Regions from separate parts of the Enterobacter chuandaensis genome, predicted to be linked through region 1. Evidence: predicted binding sites of a transcription regulator. Region 1 holds the regulator's gene; the other holds the start of a gene.
What was found. The regulator CRP, encoded in region 1, controls carbon source genes, mostly activating them, when cyclic AMP is high. The targets are predictions, from matches to a motif close to ATGTGANNNNNNTCACAT.
Positions count from the first base shown of each region.

Region 2: a site for CRP is predicted at 2,373-2,390, ahead of deoC (deoxyribose-phosphate aldolase). Genes of this name have one in related genera too.

Region 1 covers NZ_CP097173.1:4,234,707-4,246,409, reverse strand. The annotation lists gene ppiA (peptidylprolyl isomerase A) at 64-636, shown strand; gene MX657_RS20525 (putative adenosine monophosphate-protein transferase Fic) at 742-1,326, shown strand; gene pabA (aminodeoxychorismate synthase component 2) at 1,357-1,920, shown strand; gene argD (bifunctional acetylornithine/succinyldiaminopimelate transaminase) at 2,007-3,227, shown strand; gene MX657_RS20510 (YccS/YhfK family putative transporter) at 3,224-5,311, opposite strand; gene crp (cAMP-activated global transcriptional regulator CRP) at 5,369-6,001, opposite strand; gene MX657_RS20500 (OsmC family protein) at 6,313-6,717, shown strand; gene MX657_RS20495 (phosphoribulokinase) at 6,805-7,674, opposite strand; gene MX657_RS20490 (YheU family protein) at 7,705-7,923, opposite strand; gene MX657_RS20485 (hydrolase) at 7,920-8,942, opposite strand; gene MX657_RS20480 (ABC transporter ATP-binding protein) at 9,055-10,959, opposite strand; gene kefG (glutathione-regulated potassium-efflux system ancillary protein KefG) at 11,095-11,649, shown strand; gene kefB (glutathione-regulated potassium-efflux system protein KefB) at 11,650-11,703, shown strand, end outside.
Region 2 covers NZ_CP097173.1:727,283-733,628, reverse strand. The annotation lists gene deoA (thymidine phosphorylase) at 31-1,353, opposite strand; gene deoC (deoxyribose-phosphate aldolase) at 1,463-2,242, opposite strand; gene MX657_RS03645 (YjjI family glycine radical enzyme) at 2,504-4,039, shown strand; gene MX657_RS03640 (YjjW family glycine radical enzyme activase) at 4,014-4,874, shown strand; gene MX657_RS03635 (TatD family hydrolase) at 4,869-5,651, opposite strand; gene MX657_RS03630 (patatin-like phospholipase family protein) at 5,648-6,346, opposite strand, start outside.

The DNA.
Region 1 (11,703 bases):
TTCATACTGCTCTTTAGAATCAAGCCATTCGCTTTTTATACTGCGCTTTGTTAAGGAATTCTCATGCTCAAATCAACACTGGCGGCTGTCGCAGCTGTGTTTGCTCTTTCTGCCGTTTCCCCTGCTGCGCTGGCAGCCAAAGGGGACCCTCACGTTCTGCTGACCACCTCCGCCGGGAACATTGAGCTGGAACTGAATAGCCAGAAAGCTCCGGTTTCTGTGAAAAACTTCCTCGACTATGTGAACAGTGGTTTCTATAACAACACCACCTTCCACCGCGTGATCCCGGGCTTCATGATCCAGGGCGGCGGCTTTAACGAGCAGATGCAGCAGAAACAGCCGAACCCGCCAATTAAAAACGAAGCGGACAACGGCCTGCTGAACAAACGCGGCACCATCTCGATGGCGCGTACCGCAGACAAAGATAGCGCCACCAGCCAGTTCTTCCTCAACGTGGCGGATAATGCCTTCCTTGACCACGGCCAGCGCGACTTCGGCTATGCGGTCTTCGGTAAAATCGTGAAAGGGATGGACGTGGCGGACAAGATTTCTCAGGTACCGACTCATGACGTCGGCCCGTACCAGAATGTACCGTCTAAACCTGTCGTGATCCTCTCCGCGAAAGTTCTGCCGTAATCCTCTTTAACACGGGCGATCCTAGCCCGTGTTGCGACCCCTCCCTGCGAAAGCGCGTTTTGCTGCTTATACTTGTGGCAAACGGACTATTCAGGGAGGCGTTAAGTGAAAAAACTCACCGATAAGCAAAAATCCCGTCTCTGGGAGCAGCAGCGTAACGTCAATCTTCAGGCCAGTTGTCTCCTTGAAAAAGGTAATGGTCCCTCAGAACCCCACATCGAGACGCTGGAGCTTGGGCCTTCCGCGCCCGGGCTGCCCCATCTGTGCCTTATTCACCGCCATCTGTATCACAGCGAGATGAAGCGGGCAGGCGAATTCCGTACCGACGATATTTTTAAGGGTGACATTCCCTTCTGTCATTTCGAGTACATCGAGAAGATGGGTAACGAGCTGATGGCGGCGCTGGAGAGCGATAAGTATCTTGTGGGTCTTGAGAAAACGGCGTTTGTTGACAAAGTCAGCCATTACTACTGTGAAATCAACATGCTGCATCCCTTTATACGCGGTAACGGCATTGCGCAACGCGTCTTCTTTGAGCAACTGGCCCTCCACGCGGGTTACGCGCTGGACTGGCGGGATATCGATCCCGGGCAGTGGGTGGCGGCGAACCGAAGCGGGGCCACGGGGGATTTGAGCACACTAAGCGCTATCTTTGCCAAAGTAGTGAGCGTAGCGCGGGAATCTGAGTAGAATAGGGCGGCATTTTTTTCGGGAGCCGCCATGATTCTGCTGATTGATAACTACGATTCCTTCACCTGGAACCTTTACCAGTATTTTTGCGAACTGGGTGCAGAGGTGGTTGTCCGCCGCAACGACGAACTCAGCCTGGCCGATATCGAGACGCTGGCTCCGCAGAAAATCGTCATTTCGCCGGGGCCGTGTACGCCGTCGGAATCGGGCATTTCTCTGGACGTTATTCACCACTATGCCGGCAGGCTGCCGATCCTGGGCGTCTGTCTGGGGCATCAGGCCATTGCCCAGGTATTTGGCGCAACAATTGTCCGTGCCGCAAAAGTGATGCACGGAAAAACCTCGCCAGTCACGCACACCTGCACGGGCGTATTTACGGGGCTGAATAATCCGTTAACCGTGACGCGCTACCATTCCCTGGTGATTGACCCGCCGACGCTGCCCGACTGCTTTGAAGTCACCGCCTGGAGCGATACGCAGGAGATCATGGGCATTCGCCACCGCGAGTGGGATCTCGAAGGCGTGCAATTCCACCCGGAAAGTATCCTCAGCGAGCAGGGGCACGCCCTGCTGGCAAATTTCCTTCATCGCTGAATATCTGTTGCCTTGTTGTGATTTTTTATGCATATTTTGTGATTATATTTTCACAATAACTGTGACGTAAAATGGATGGGCATGACATGGCAACTGAACAACCAGCAATTACCCGCGCAACATTCGATGAAGTGATTCTGCCGATTTATGCACCGGCTGAGTTTATCCCGGTGAAGGGGAAAGGCAGCCGCGTCTGGGATCAGCAGGGCAAGGAGTATGTGGATTTCGCGGGCGGCATTGCGGTTACGGCGCTGGGTCACTGCCATCCTGCGCTGGTGGAGGCACTGAAAACCCAGGGTGAAACCCTGTGGCACACCAGCAACGTGTTCACCAACGAACCGGCGCTGCGTCTGGGTCGTAAGATCATTGATGCCACCTTCGCGGAACGCGTGCTGTTTATGAACTCCGGCACCGAAGCGAACGAAACCGCCTTTAAGCTGGCACGCTACTACGCAACCACGCGCCATAGCCCGTATAAAACCAAAATCATTGCCTTCCATAACGCCTTCCACGGACGCTCCTTCTTTACCGTCTCCGTTGGCGGCCAGCCGAAGTATTCCGACGGCTTCGGCCCGAAACCGGCCGACATCGTCCACGTGCCGTTTAACGATCTGCACGCGGTGAAAGCGGTGATGGACGACCATACCTGCGCGGTAGTGGTGGAGCCAATTCAGGGTGAGGGCGGTGTGACCGCAGCAACCCCGGAATTCCTGAAAGGGCTGCGCGAACTGTGCGACGAGCATCAGGCGCTGCTGGTCTTTGATGAAGTGCAGTGCGGGATGGGGCGTACCGGAGAACTGTTTGCCTATATGCACTACGGCGTGACGCCGGATATTCTGACCAGCGCCAAAGCGCTCGGCGGCGGTTTCCCGGTGAGTGCGGTGCTGACGACGCAGGAGATTGCCTCCGCGTTCCACGTCGGGTCTCACGGCTCCACCTACGGCGGTAACCCGCTGGCGAGCGCCGTGGCAGGTGCCGCGTTCGACATCATCAACACCCCTGAGGTGCTAAACGGCGTCAGCGCAAAGCGTGAGCTGTTTGTGCAGCATCTCCAGCAGATTAACGATAAGTACGACGTCTTCAGCGAGATCCGCGGCATGGGGCTGCTGATTGGCGCGGAGCTGAAGCCGCAGTACAAAGGCCGCGCGCGCGATTTTCTGCACGCAGCCGCCCACGAAGGGGTGATGGTGCTCAATGCCGGGCCGGACGTGATGCGCTTTGCGCCGTCGCTGGTGGTAGAAGACAAAGACATTGAAGACGGGTTAACCCGCTTTGCTGCGGCGGTTGAGAAGATCGTAAAGAGCTAATACTCGGTGCGTTTTAACCGCCGCGTTAACCAAATGCCGTGATGCGGGCGCTGACGCCATGCCACCGACGAAATGGTGTGCATGGTGTTCAGATGTCCCAGAACGCGCTGCAAATGCTGCTCCAGGGTGCTCATCGGCCCGTGGGTCAGCGTCTCCGGTGCTTCCAGAATGTTCGAATCTCCCGACTCACCCGGCGCGTCATACTCCAGACGCTGCTGACACCGCTGCAACGCAATTTCACACGACTGCAAATAGCGCTGCGCCAGATCCGGCGTCAGCATCGTGTGCTCGCGCGCCAGCGTGGTCATGGCGTTAATGTGCTCGACGATAAACTGGCTGTGCGTCACCCACAGCTTCATGTCCGCCAGATAATGCGCGTTAAAGCCCGGCTCCTGCATCGCCTGATTCAGCGAGTTAAACAGGGCGTTATGCGCCTGGTTGACCTTCATACGTTCGTAAGCCAGCGGGGAAGGCTGCGGGTCGTCGCTCAGGATCAGACGAATGGCCTGCTGGTCAGCTTCCAGCGCGTCGTGGGCGTTCTGCCTCAGCAGCCCGCTCTGCCACTGCGGCCACAGCCAGACCATGCCGCCAAAGGCAATCAGGCAGCCAATCAGCGTGTCGATCAGCCGGGCAACGATGAACTGTTCGCCGTTAAGCGTAAGCAGCTGCAGGGTATATACCGCCGTCACCGTAAAGCCCACCATCGCCCAGCCGTAGTTTTTACGGATGATCAGATAGCTCACCAGCGTGATCGCCAGCATGCCCGCCAGGGTATAGCCCTCGGGTACGTGGAAGTGCAGCGTCACGCCCGCAATGATCAGCCCCGCCATCGTGCCGCCTGCCCGGTGCAGAATGCGCACCCGCGTGGCGCCATAGCCGTTCTGGGTAACAAACAGCACGGTCATTAAGATCCAGTACGGTTTCGGCAGGTGCAGGGCCATTCCCATCAGGCTGGCGATGCTGAGCATGATGCTAATCCTTGCGGCGTTGCGCAGGGCGGATGATTTCAGCGACAGGTAGCTTTTGAGGGCGGGCAGCAGCGGCAGACGTTTTTGTTTATCCGCCATCAGGTCGCGGGGATAAAGCGGTCGCTGGGTGCGCAGCACGCGGGCGATGCGGCTGAAGTGCCAGGCGGCGAACTGGCCGACCGGGTTTTCCGGGTGCTGGCGGGCAATTTTCTCCAGCGCGCCGAGTTGTTTGTCCATGGTAAAGCGCGTGGGGTAGCGGTGGTAGAGAATATCATCTGCCAGCACCCGCAGGCGCGCGGAGACGGTCTGCGCGTTCCAGCGGATCACCGCTTCGGCATGGCTGCGCTCAACCAGCTTTTGCACCTCCTGCGGATGATGCAGGCTTACGGAAATATGCTCCTGCAAATCGAGCCCGACCTGGAAGGTGCGCAGCAGCCGTTTGTATTCGTGATTTTTGTTGGCGGCAAGCATGTGCAGCTGCTGATAGCACTGGCTTATCAGGTCTACCACCTTTTGCTGGCGCGCAAGCAGCGGCGGCAGCGATTTTTCCGGGTCAGTGTGCTGGGTAAGCAGGGTATATTTCGCTTCGCAATAATCGGCCAGTTGGCGGTAGAGCAGGCTCAGGGATTCGCGCAGCGGCTGTTCACGCCACAGCCAGAACCAGAACCAGTTAAACAGCCCGTACCACAGCGTGCCGAGGGCGTAGATCAGCAGCGGCTCCCACACGGGCATATTTCCGGCGAGGCTCAGGGTGAAGATGGCCGCAATGAGTGACGCGGGAAGCAGACGGGCGTGCAGCGAGCTGATTTCGGCGGTGACGCCGAGGGTCATGGCCAGCACGGACAGGATCAGCGGCAGCGGAATGTCGCGGGCCAGTAAAAGCTGGACGGCAAGGCTACAGCCAGCAAACAGGCTGCCACCGATAATCAGGCGTTTGAAAAAGCGTTTATGCGGCGTGTCCAGACCGGCAATGTTGCAGCAGGCGGGGACGAGGGAAAACAGCAGACCCTGCTGAAGATGTCCGAGGATCAGGCCCACGGCCACGGGAAGACACAGCACCAGCGTTTGTCGCAGTGCGTAGTTAACTTCCGGGTGATAGATCAGCCTGCGCCACATGGGGAATAGAGACAAAAACGGCGTGACACCTTACGATGACACGCCGTTTGACCGGGATTAACGGGTTCCGTAAACCACGATGGTTTTACCGTGGGCGGAGATCAGGTTTTGATCTTCCAGCATTTTCAGAATACGGCCCACTGTTTCGCGGGAGCAACCGACGATCTGACCAATTTCCTGACGGGTAATTTTAATTTGCATGCCGTCAGGGTGGGTCATCGCGTCTGGCTGTTTCGCCAGGTTCAGAAGGGTCTGCGCGATGCGGCCGGTCACGTCCAGGAAGGCGAGGTTACCCACTTTCTCTGACGTCACCTGCAGACGGCGCGCCATCTGGGAAGAAAGACGCATCAGGATGTCAGGGTTAACCTGAATCAGCTGACGGAATTTCTTGTAGGAAATTTCAGCCACTTCACATGCTGTCTTTGCACGAACCCAGGCGCTACGTTCCTGGCCTTCTTCAAACAGGCCCAGTTCACCGATAAAATCGCCCTGGTTCAGATAAGAAAGGATCATCTCTTTGCCTTCCTCATCTTTGATCAGCACTGCCACCGAGCCTTTGACGATGTAATACAACGTTTCCGCTTTTTCACCCTGGTGAATCAGCGTGCTCTTCGATGGGTACTTATGAATGTGGCAATGAGACAAGAACCATTCGAGAGTCGGGTCTGTTTGCGGTTTGCCAAGCACCATGCGCTGTTATCCTCTGTTATAAGCTGTCACCAGAGTCATCAGATGCATCCGGACTCTGGGGTTGCAATCGAATTCTTACCCATACCCTGGGAAGTCGGCTGTCGTAACGTTTCGCAGCCAGTAAAGTTTGATGTCCTCTGCATACATGTGTAACGTCAATGTATTACTGTAGCATCCTGAGTGTTTTAGCATAGCTTTCGCCGCGTGTCTCCTGGTGTCTCGCTTCAGCATGATGCAGGTCGCCTTCCATTGCGAGAAATGTAACGTGCGCGTAATCTGTCACCAAAAATGCAACGTTGGAGTTAATGAATATGCAAGCGCGCGTGAAGTGGGTTGAAGGTTTAACGTTCCTGGGCGAGTCCGCATCAGGGCACCAGGTTTTGATGGATGGTAACTCCGGCGATAAAGCCCCTAGCCCAATGGAAATGGTGCTGATGGCGGCAGGCGGATGCAGCGCGATTGACGTGGTGTCGATTCTGCAAAAAGGTCGTCATGACGTGACGGATTGCGAGGTTAAACTCACCTCAGAACGTCGCGAAGAGGCGCCACGCCTGTTCACCCATATTAATCTGCACTTTATCGTCACCGGCAAAGAACTGAAAGACGCGGCGGTTTCACGTGCGGTGGATCTTTCTGCGGAGAAATACTGCTCTGTGGCGTTAATGCTGGAGAAAGCGGTAAAAATCACGCATTCGTATGAAGTGATCGAGGCTTAAAAACAAAGCCCGGTGGCGCTGCGCTTACCGGGCCTACAACTGCACGAACGTAGGCCGGATAAGCGAAGCGCCATCCGGCAACAGATGTTACGCGATCTGCTTCCCTTCCATCAGCCGCTCCACCAGCGGCGTCATGATGAGCTCCATCGCCAGCCCCATTTTCCCGCCCGGTACCACTAACGTATTCATGTGCGAAATAAACGAGCCCTGCAGCATCGCCAGCAGCCAGGGGTAATCAATGCCTTCAAGATTACGGAAATGGATCACCACAAAGCTCTCATCCAGAGACGGGATACTTTTGGCGGCAAACGGGTTGGAGGTGTCCACCGTCGGCACGCGCTGGAAGTTAATGTGGGTGCGGGAGAACTGCGGCGTGAGGTAGTTGATGTAGTCTTCCATGGAACGCACCACCGAGTCCATTACCGCCTCGCGCGAATGGCCGCGCTCGCTCATGTCACGCGTCAGCTTCTGGATCCACTCCAGGTTAACAATTGGGACCACGCCGACCAGCAGATCCACGTGCCGCGCCACGTCGTGCTGAGGCGTAACCACACCACCGTGCAATCCTTCATAAAACAGCACGTCGGTTGGTTCCGGCAGCGGTTGCCAGGGGGTAAAGGTGCCTGGAACCTGGTTCCAGGGTACGGCTTCGTCGTAGGTGTGCAGATACTTGCGGGACTGCCCGGTGCCGCTCTGTCCGTATTCACGGAATGTCTGTTCCAGCAGGCCGAAATCATTGGCTTCCGGGCCGAAGTAGCTGATGTGTTTGCCCAGATCGCGCGCCTTGCGGATCGCCATGTCCATCTCAGGCCGCGTATAGCGGTGAAAGCTGTCGCCTTCGACCTCCGCCGCACGGAGATTCAGCTGGGCGAAAATCTTGCGAAATGCGAGGCTGGTGGTGGTGGTTCCCGCACCACTCGAGCCCGTAACGGCAATAATGGGATGTCTGGCAGACATAGCAACTCCCTGACTGAAAAGGTTGGAAGATCAGCCGTGAAACGCGTTGCGGGGCATGATATTGACCGTCTCATGCAGTTCTGACCACACCAGCACCACGTCGCCGCTTTTCAGCTGGCGTTTTACATCGTTGACCTTTTGCTCAAGCGAACGCTCATGTTCACCATAATCGGTGCCTTCGCGTAATACAAAGCTTTCAATCAGATTATCGAGCGTTTCGGGAGCCAGATCCTGCCAGGGAATGATCATTTTGCACCGTCCAGATAAGGAGTAAGCCAGTCAGGAATTCGCGCCTCCAGCCACATTTTCGGCCTGCGCAGCGTGCCGCCGATGAACCCGACGTGGCCGCCATGCTCGGTCAGCTGGTAGTGAACGTTGTCAGGCAGGAATTCCTGCGCGGGAATAGAGTGATGGTCCATAAACGGGTCATCTTTGGCGTGAATAATCAGCGTCGGCTGCGTGATTTTGCTGAGCAGCGGCATGGCGCTGCACTGACGATAATAGTCGATGGCATCGGCGAAGCCGTGGATTTTCGCGGTGATCAGGTCGTCGAATTCGCGGATGCGGCGCACCTTTTTCAGCTGGCGCAGGCTTACCGGCAGGGTATCCGGGTAGGCCTTCAGCTTGCGCGCCGCGTTGGCTTTCAGAAGGTTGAGCAGATAGCGCTGATAGACGCGGGAAAAGCCTTTTTCCATGTGGTAGCTGCACTGCTCCAGCATAAATGGTGCGGAAACAATGACGGCGGCATTCAGCGGTACGCTGTCGCCCTCTTTAGCCAGCAGGCAGGCCAGCATATTACCACCCAGCGAGTAGCCGACGGCGGCCGTTGGCACAGTGCCGTAATTTTCCCGCAGCCAGTGTAAAAACCAGGTGCCGTCTTCGGTTTCACCCGAATGATAGATGCGTTTCTGACGATTGGGCTCGCCGCTACAGCCGCGAAAATGCATCACCACGCCGAGCCAGCCGCGCGCTTTTGCCGCCTCAATTAACCCATGTGCATACGGGCTGTGCAGGCTGCCTTCTAAACCGTGAAACACCACCAGACGCGGCTTATGACGAGCCTGCTCCGGCGCTTCGCTCCAGGCGAGATCCAGAAAGTCACCGTCGGGCAGATCGAGCCGTTGCCAGTGCGGGGTGAACTGAACCTTACGGCGAATCAGGCGAGGCAGCATGGTTTGCAGGTGGGGGTTAGCCACGCCGCGCATGGGCACGAACTCGGTGCTGTCTTCGGCTGCGATGTCGAAGTCTGATGGAATGATTTGGGTCATAAGCGCGATGCTGATTCTTGTCGGAAATTTACGATACTTTCCGAATTGTACCCCGTTTAGCCTGGATTTCCGAACCAGGGACAAATTCCGTTCGCACAACGGGGTAAATAGGTCACTCCGCCTGCAGCATCGCTTCCAGCTGTTCCTGCGCGTCCAGCCACGCCATTTCGCACTCTTCGAGGCTGGATTTGGTCTTCGCCTGGGTTTGCAGGCAGTCCGTCAGCTCGGCTTTACGGCTCTGATCGTACAGACCGCTATCGCCGAGCTTCTCTTCAACGGTGGCAAGCGTGGCGTTGAGTTTTTCCATCTCTTTTTCAAGACGGGCAATCTCTTTACGCAGCGGCTGCGTCTGGGTGCGCAGCTCGGCTTCACGACGCTTTTGGTCTTTACGCGACTGTGCACTGTTGGCGTTGTCTTTGGCTGACTCTTCCGGCTGGTTTTCCTGCTTTTGTACGTCCGTCAGCCACTGCTGATAGTCTTCCAGATCGCCGTCGAACGGTTCGACTTTACCGCCGTGCACCAGGTAGAGATCGTCCGTGGTGGAGCGGATCAGGTGACGGTCGTGCGACACGACAACCAGCGCGCCTTCGAACTCAATCAGCGCTTCGGTCAGCGCCTGACGCATGTCGAGATCGAGGTGGTTAGTGGGTTCGTCGAGCAGCAGCAGGTTCGGTCGCTGCCAGACGATCAGCGCCAGCACCAGACGGGCCTTTTCGCCGCCGGAGAAACGCTCGGTGTTTTCGGTCACCTTATCGCCCTGGAAGCCGAAGCCGCCGAGATAGTCGCGCAGCTTCTGCTCCATCTCCTGCGGCGCCAGGCGCGCCAGGTGCTGAATCGGGGATTCATCCGCGCGTAAAAATTCCAGCTGGTGCTGGGCGAAGTAGCCCAGCTTGATGCCCTTCGCCAGGCCGATTTCACCGCTTACCGGATTAAGCTCGCCCGCCAGCAGTTTAATCAGCGTCGATTTACCGGCGCCATTACGCCCCAGCAGGCCGATACGTGAACCCGGGACCAGGTTGAGCTTGATGGAGTCGAGAATAATGCGGTCGGCGTAGCCCGCGCTGACCTTTTCCATCTTCAGCAGCGGATTTGGCAGGCTTTCCGGCTCGCGGAAGCTGAAGTGGAACGGGTTATCCACGTGCGCAGGGGCAATCATCTCCATGCGTTCCAGCATCTTGATGCGGCTCTGGGCCTGCTTCGCTTTCGACGCTTTAGCTTTGAAGCGATCCACAAAGCTTTGTAGGTGCGCCACGCGCTGCTGCTGGCTTTCGTACATGGACTGTTGCTGGGCAAGACGCGTCGCGCGCTGGCGCTCGAAGGAGCTGTAGTTGCCGGTGTACTCGAACATCGTTTGCTGTTCGATATGAATGATTTTATCCACCACCGGGTCGAGGAAGTCGCGGTCGTGAGAGATGAGAATCAGAGTGCCCTGATAGCTCTTAAGCCACTTCTCGAGCCAAATAACCGCATCGAGATCGAGGTGGTTAGTCGGTTCATCGAGCAGCAGCAGGTCTGAGCGGCAGATCAGCGCCTGCGCCAGGTTGAGACGCATACGCCAGCCGCCGGAGAAGTCGCTGACCGGGCGTTCAAGCTGTTCATTGCTGAAGCCCAGGCCGTGCAGCAGGCTGGAGGCGCGGGAGCGAATGGTCCAGGCGTCGATGGCGTCCAGCTTGCCGTGAACGGTGGCGATGGCGTGACCATCGTTGCGCTCGTTCGCGGCATTGAGTTCCGCTTCGAGCTTACGGTATTCGCGATCGCCGTCGATAACATAGTCGAGCGCCGGTTCGCTCAGGGCTGGCGTCTCCTGGTTTACCCACGCGAGCTGCCAGTTCCCCGGGAAGGTAAAGTTACCGCCGTCAGCGCTAATCTCGTTTTTCAGCAGCGCCAGCAGGGTGGATTTACCGCAGCCGTTTTTGCCGACCAGCCCCACTTTCTGGCCCGGGTTGATGGTAGCAGTGGCGTTATCCAGCAGGACGCGCACGCCGCGACGAATTTGTAACGAGGAGAAAACAATCATAGAAGCGCCGTATGTTCCGACTATGTTAATTTGTCATTATGATAATGTAAGGTGTGGGCCATTTTCCGCACCGGGCCGCCATGGTAGCCCAAAACAACGACGATACACAAAAACAGAAACAAGACCGGGAGGGGAATGATGTCTCAGACAGCAAAAGTGCTGCTGCTGTATGCCCATCCGGAATCTCAGGACTCGGTGGCGAACCGGGTGCTGCTTAAGCCGGCCACACAGCTCAGTAACGTAACGGTGCACGATCTCTACGCGCACTATCCTGATTTCTTTATTGATATTCCTTACGAGCAGGAACTGCTGCGTCAGCATGACGTGATCGTGTTCCAGCATCCGCTTTATACCTACAGTTGTCCGGCGCTGCTCAAAGAGTGGCTGGACCGTGTGCTGAGCCGGGGCTTCTCCAGCGGGGTGGGGGGCAACCAGCTGGCGGGAAAGTACTGGCGTAGCGTCATCACCACCGGCGAGCCTGAAAGTGCGTACCGTCATGACGGGCTGAACCGTTATCCGATGAGCGACATTCTGCGGCCTTTCGAACTAACGGCGGCAATGTGCCGTATGCACTGGATGAGCCCAATTATCGTTTACTGGGCACGGCGTCAGGATCCGAAAGCGCTGGCGAGCCACGCCAGAGCCTACGGTGAATGGCTGGCGTCACCCATTCCGGCTGGAGGTCGTTAAATGGAAGGATCGAATTTGCTCCTCGCCGGGGTGCTGTTTTTATTTGCGGCCGTC
Region 2 (6,346 bases), 1.2 Mb from region 1:
TCATAAAAATGCGATCAGATCAGTATACCGCTATTCGGTGATACGACGATAGACCGTCGGTGTGGTTTCCGGTGCTTTATCGTCAAGAGATATTGCCGCCTTCACCGCTTTCGCCGCATCCTGCCAGCTGGCTTCGTCTTTGGCGTGGATCACCGCCAGCGGACGCTGACCGTCAACGCTGTCGCCCAGACGGGCCATATCGGTAAAGCCGACGCTGTAATCAATGGTGTCCGATGCCTGACGGCGACCGCCGCCCATAGACACGACAGCCATGCCGAGCGCGCGGGTGTCCATTGCCGAGACAAAACCTTCGCCATCCGCATAAACAGCTTTGCTGAGCATCGCGGTCGGCAGGTATTTCGCGTAGTTTTCAACGAAGTCGGTCGGGCCTTTTTGCGCGGCCACCATGCGGCCAAAGATCTCCGCCGCTTTGCCGTTGTCCAGTACCGCCTGCAGCTTCGCGCGGGCGTCGGCATCGTCTTTGGCGAGCTTGCCGGAGATGAGCATCTCCACGCACAGCGCCATGGTGACGTCGAACAGGCGCGGGTTACGGTATTCGCCCGTGAGGAACTGCACGGCTTCGCGGACTTCAACGGCGTTACCGGCGCTGGAGGCCAGTACCTGGTTCATGTCGGTCAGCAGCGCGGTGGTGCGCACGCCCGCGCCGTTGGAGACGCCAACGATCGCTTCGGCCAGCGCCTCAGAGAGTTCATAGGTCGGCATAAACGCGCCGCTGCCTACCTTCACGTCCATCACCAGCGCGTCCAGCCCTTCTGCCAGCTTTTTGGCAAGAATCGACGCGGTGATCAGCGGGATGGAATCGACGGTCGCGGTAATGTCACGCGTCGCGTAGAAACGCTTGTCTGCCGGCGCAAGAGAGCTGGTCTGGCCGATAATCGCCACGCCAACGTCTTTAATAATGTCGCGGAAGCGGTTGTCATCCGGGAAGATATCGAAGCCCGGGATGGCTTCCAGTTTGTCGAGCGTACCACCGGTGTGGCCCAGGCCGCGCCCGGAAATCATTGGGATGTAACCGCCGCAGGCTGCCACCATAGGGCCGAGCATCAGTGAAGTCACATCACCCACGCCGCCGGTGGAGTGTTTGTCAACGATTGGGCCGTTGAGGTTGAGGCTTTTCCAGTCCAGAACGGTTCCTGAATCTCGCATCGCCATGGTCAGCGACACGCGCTCAGGCATCGACATATCGTGGAAGAAGATGGTCATCGCCAGAGCCGCAATCTGCCCTTCAGAGATGGTGTTATCACGAATGCCGTTGATGAAAAAGCGAATTTCTTCGTCGCTTAATGCATGACCATCACGTTTTTTACGAATAATTTCTTGTGCGAGAAACACGGTAACCTCCATGCGGAATCGGGGGAGTTGTGGCGGGTGGCGCTACGCTTACCCGCCCTACGATCCTGTAGGCCGGATAAGCGAAGCGTCATCCGGCATTGTCTGGCAATCAGTAACTGCTTGCGCTCTTACCGTCGCCGTGACCCAACGCTTTCAACAGGCTGGCCAGAAGGCTGGACGCGCCAAAGCGGTAGTGGCGGGAATCGGCCCAGTCGGCGCCGAACAGCTTGTCGGCAATCGCCAGGAACTGCTGCGCATCTTCTGCTGTACGCACGCCGCCAGCAGGTTTGAAGCCAACGGTTTTGGACACGCCCATATCACGGATAACTTCCATCATGATGCGCGCGCTTTCCGGGGTAGCGTTGACCGGCACTTTACCGGTAGAGGTTTTGATGAAATCCGCACCGGCTTTGATGGAGATTTCAGACGCTTTACGAATCAGCGCCTCTTCTTTCAGCTCGCCGGTTTCGATGATCACTTTTAGCAGCACGTTTGCCGCCGCACACGCGTCTTTACAGGCTTTCACCAGGTCAAAACCGACCTGCTCGTTGCCCGCGATCAGCGCGCGGTACGGGAACACCACGTCAACTTCGTCTGCGCCGTAGGCAATGGCCGCACGGGTTTCCGCCAGCGCGATCTCGATATCGTCGTTGCCGTGCGGGAAGTTAGTGACGGTTGCAATGCGCACGTCCGGCGTACCCTGCTCTTTCAACGTTTTGCGGGCAATCGGGATAAAGCGCGGGTAGATACAGACGGCGGCGGTGTTACCCACTGGCGTTTTCGCCTGATGGCACAGGGCGATGACTTTCTCATTGGTGTCGTCATCGTTCAGGGTGGTCAGGTCCATCAGTTTCAACGCGCGCAGGCTGCTTGCAGTTAAATCGGTCATAACATTCTCCAACGGCAGTGCCGTATAAATTTTACCTTGCGGATCTGTGAGTATTCTAACATTCACCCGCATCCACACTTCGACATTCATCACAGTTAATGAAAACTTCGTACAAATTTGCATTACTGTAATGAGATCTTCTTCAAACTTTAGGGCAAGAATTGCTGGCTAAAGCAGCGATACCCCCTGTCGGATCAAAAGCGCCGGCAGGCTGGCTTCCTACAATTCACTCACCATCCGCAGACCCTCAAGGAAGTGAACATGCCCGACGCCCTGCAACAACGTTGCCAGCACATTGTGACAAGCCCGGTGTTAACCCCGGAACAAAAACGTCATTTTCTGGCGCTGGAAGCGGAAAATTATCTGCCCTACCCGACGCTATCTCCGGCGGCCCGCGCCGCGCTGGACGAGGGGTTTATCTGCGACATGTTCGAAGGCCACGCGCCCTACAAACCGCGCTACGTGCTGCCGGATTATGAAAAATTCCTGGCTAACGGTTCGGAATGGCTGGAGCTGGAAGGCGCAAAAGATCTTGATGACGCCCTCTCGCTGTTAACTATTCTCTATCACTATGTTCCTTCCGTCACATCCATGCCGGTCTATCTGGGGCAGCTTGATGCGATACTGAAGCCGTATGTTAGAATTCTAACACAAGAAGAAATCGATAGCCGAATAAAACGTTTCTGGCGCTATCTCGACAGAACGCTGCCCGATGCGTTTATGCACGCCAATATCGGCCCCGCCGACGGCCCAGTCACCCGTGCCATTCTGCGCGCAGATGCAGAACTGCAGCAGGTCGCACCGAACCTGACGTTTATCTACGATCCAGATATCACCCCGGACGATTTGCTGCTTGAGGTGGCAAAAAACATCTGCGAATGCAGCAAACCGCATATTTCTAATGGCCCGGTGAATGATAAAATTTTCACAAAAGGCCGCTATGGCGTCGTGAGCTGTTACAACTCTCTGCCGCTGGCGGGCGGTGGCAGTACGCTGGTGCGCCTTAATCTCAAGGCCATTGCCGAACACAGCGCATCGGTTGACGACTTCTTCACCCGCACGCTTCCGCACTACTGCCAGCAGCAAATCGCCATCATCAATGCCCGCTGTGATTTTCTGTATCAGCAATCCGGCTTCTTTGAGAATAGCTTCCTGGTGAAAGAGGGGCTGATTGATGCCGATCGGTTTGTGCCGATGTTTGGCATGTACGGTCTGGCGGAAGCGGTGAACGCGCTCTGTGAAAAGGAGAGCAGTGAAGGCCGTTACGGGAAAGACGAGCGGGCTAACGCACTGGGCTACCGCATCAGCGAGCAGCTGGCGGCGTTTGTGGAAAACACACCGGTAAAACACGGCTGGAAAAAACGCGCGATGCTGCACGCGCAGTCTGGGATCAGCTCCGACTCGGGCACCACGCCGGGCGCGCGTCTGCCCTACGGCGACGAGCCGGATCCCATCAGTCATCTGCTGGCCGTAGCGCCGCACCATAAACACTATCACTCCGGGATCAGCGATATTCTCACCCTGGAGGAGACGGTAAAACGCAATCCGCAGGCGGTGGTTCAGCTTTGCCTGGGGGCATTCAGGGCCGGAATGCGTGAGTTCACCGCGAATGTGGCGGGTAACGATCTGGTCCGCGTCACTGGCTATATGGTTCGCTTGTCGGATCTGGAGAAATACCGGGAAGCGGGTTCAAGAACCAACACCACGTGGCTGGGTGAAGAGGCCGCGCGTAATACGCGCATTCTGGAACGTCAGCCGCGCGTGATAAGCCATGAACAGCAGATGCGCTTTAGTTAGTCAGGTCATTCCTTTTTCCTGCGTGGACGGGCCGGGCAGCCGCCTGGCGCTGTTCCTGCAGGGCTGCAACCTGCGCTGTAAAACCTGCCATAACCCGTGGACGATCGGTCGCTGCAACGACTGTGGGGACTGCGTGCCCCACTGCCCGCACGACGCGCTGACCATTCAGGCCGGACGCGTCTGGTGGCAGGAGAGTGAATGCCAGCAGTGCGATACTTGCCTGCACCTGTGCCAGCAGCAGGCAACGCCCATGGCGCACCGCCTGAGCGTGGAGGAAATCCTCACACAGATCCGAAAAGCCGCCCCCTTTATCGAAGGGATCACCGTGAGCGGCGGCGAAGCCACAACCCAACTGCCGTTTTTGATCGCCCTGTTCAGCGCGATCAAAGCCGATCCCGCCTTGCGCCACCTCACCTGCCTGGTCGACAGCAACGGTCTGCTAAGTGAAACCGGCTGGCAAAAACTGCTGCCGGTAATGGATGGCGCGATGCTGGATCTCAAAGCGTGGGGGAATGAACATCACCGTTTCCTGACCGGGCGCGAAAACCCGCAGATTAAAGAGAGCATCCGCTGGCTGGCAGACCGTGACCGTTTGACGGAGCTCCGCCTGCTGGTTATTCCGGAGCTGAGTGATTATCTGGAACATATCAAACCGTTGATCGCGTTTATCAACGGGCTGGGGAATGTTCCGGTGCGTATTAACGCGTTTCATGCTCACGGAGTTTACGGCGAGGCGGCATCATGGCGCAGCGCCACGCCGGAGGATATTGAGCCCCTGGCATCGGCGCTGGAAACACAGAAGATAAGGGTAATCCGCCCTGCGCTTTATCTATAGCGTGATGCCAAATACGGCGCGGGTATTTTCCAGCAGCGCACTGGCAATGACCTCTTCAGGTTCCTGACGCAGTTCGCACAGCACATCAAAAACGCGCGCCGCCTGTTCCGGGCGATTCGGCTGGCCCTGAAAACCATTCAGCGGCATATCCGGCGCGTCGGTTTCCAGCAGGAGCGCCGACAACGGCAGCTGCGCCATCACATCGCGGGTTTTACTGGCGCGCGGATAGGTGATGGTGCCACCGACGCCAATTTTATATCCCAGCTCAATAAAACGCTGCGCCTGCTGCAGGCTACCGGCGAAACCGTGCACAACGCCCCTGCGCGGCAGGTCAATGCGCTTCAGGTGCATCGCCAGTTTGTCATGGGTGCGTCGGGAGTGGAGGATCACCGGCAGGTCGTGACGCTTCGCCAGCCGAAGCTGCGCGTCGAGGATCGTCTGCTGGCGTTCAAACTGCGGATCTTCACGATAAAGATCGAGGCCGATCTCACCGATGGCGACAAGTTTTTCTCCGGCACTTTGCAGCACCCGATCCAGCTCTTCAAGATGCTCATCACGATGGCGCTCAATCACTATTGGGTGCAGACCGAGCGCGGCATAAAGCGCGGGGTATCGCGTGGAAAGATCCAGCACGCGTGAAAAATAGGCCGCTTCAACGGACGGCACAATGATGGCCTGCACGCCTGCTTCGGCAGCCTTCGTAATGCTTTGCGCTTCATCTCCGGTAAACGGCGGGAAATCAAAGTGGCAGTGGGTATCAACAAAGCTGTGCGTCACGCCAGATCCTCGTTATCCAGTAAAGCATCATTCGCCTGGGGGATATCCACCAGCGGCATCGTCAGGGCGTCGTTGGCGACAATCGCGGGTGGCATAATAATGCGTTTATGCCGATGAAGCGGCGGTTGCTCGGCCAGCATTTTTCCGACCGTCGCCAGGAAGTAACGCCCGCACAATCGCCCCGTTTTATAATCCATGCGCAGCGCAGGCACGCGGCTGCCCAGCGCCATGCTGGCCAGCGGCTTAGGCGGATAGATTTCGAAAATGCGTAACTTACCCGGCGGTTTTTCAATGAAACGCTGCATCGCGCCGTAGGTGGTTTCATGCTGCTTCGCGATGTTCACCAGCGGCTGCAGGCTGCTGTCGCCCAGCCAGCGCTCCATGCGTTTAAACCACTGCGGCGTATAGTACATTTGCGACGGCACGGTGCGGATCACCACGATGGTTTTCGCCCCGCGTCGCGCGGCTTCCTGCACCGGTACCGCGTCGCTGATGCCCCCGTCCAGATAGCTGATGCCGTCCAGCAGCGCGCCGGTACGATAAAAACCGGGAATGGCGCTGGAGGCGCGAATGATATCCAGCCAGTTCTCCTTCTGCGGAGAAAAATACCCCGGCGAATAGTCATCCCCCCGGCTGGCGCACATCCAGAATTCTTTGCCGCCATCAAACAGCCGGGCAGCGGTATCCATGGCCAG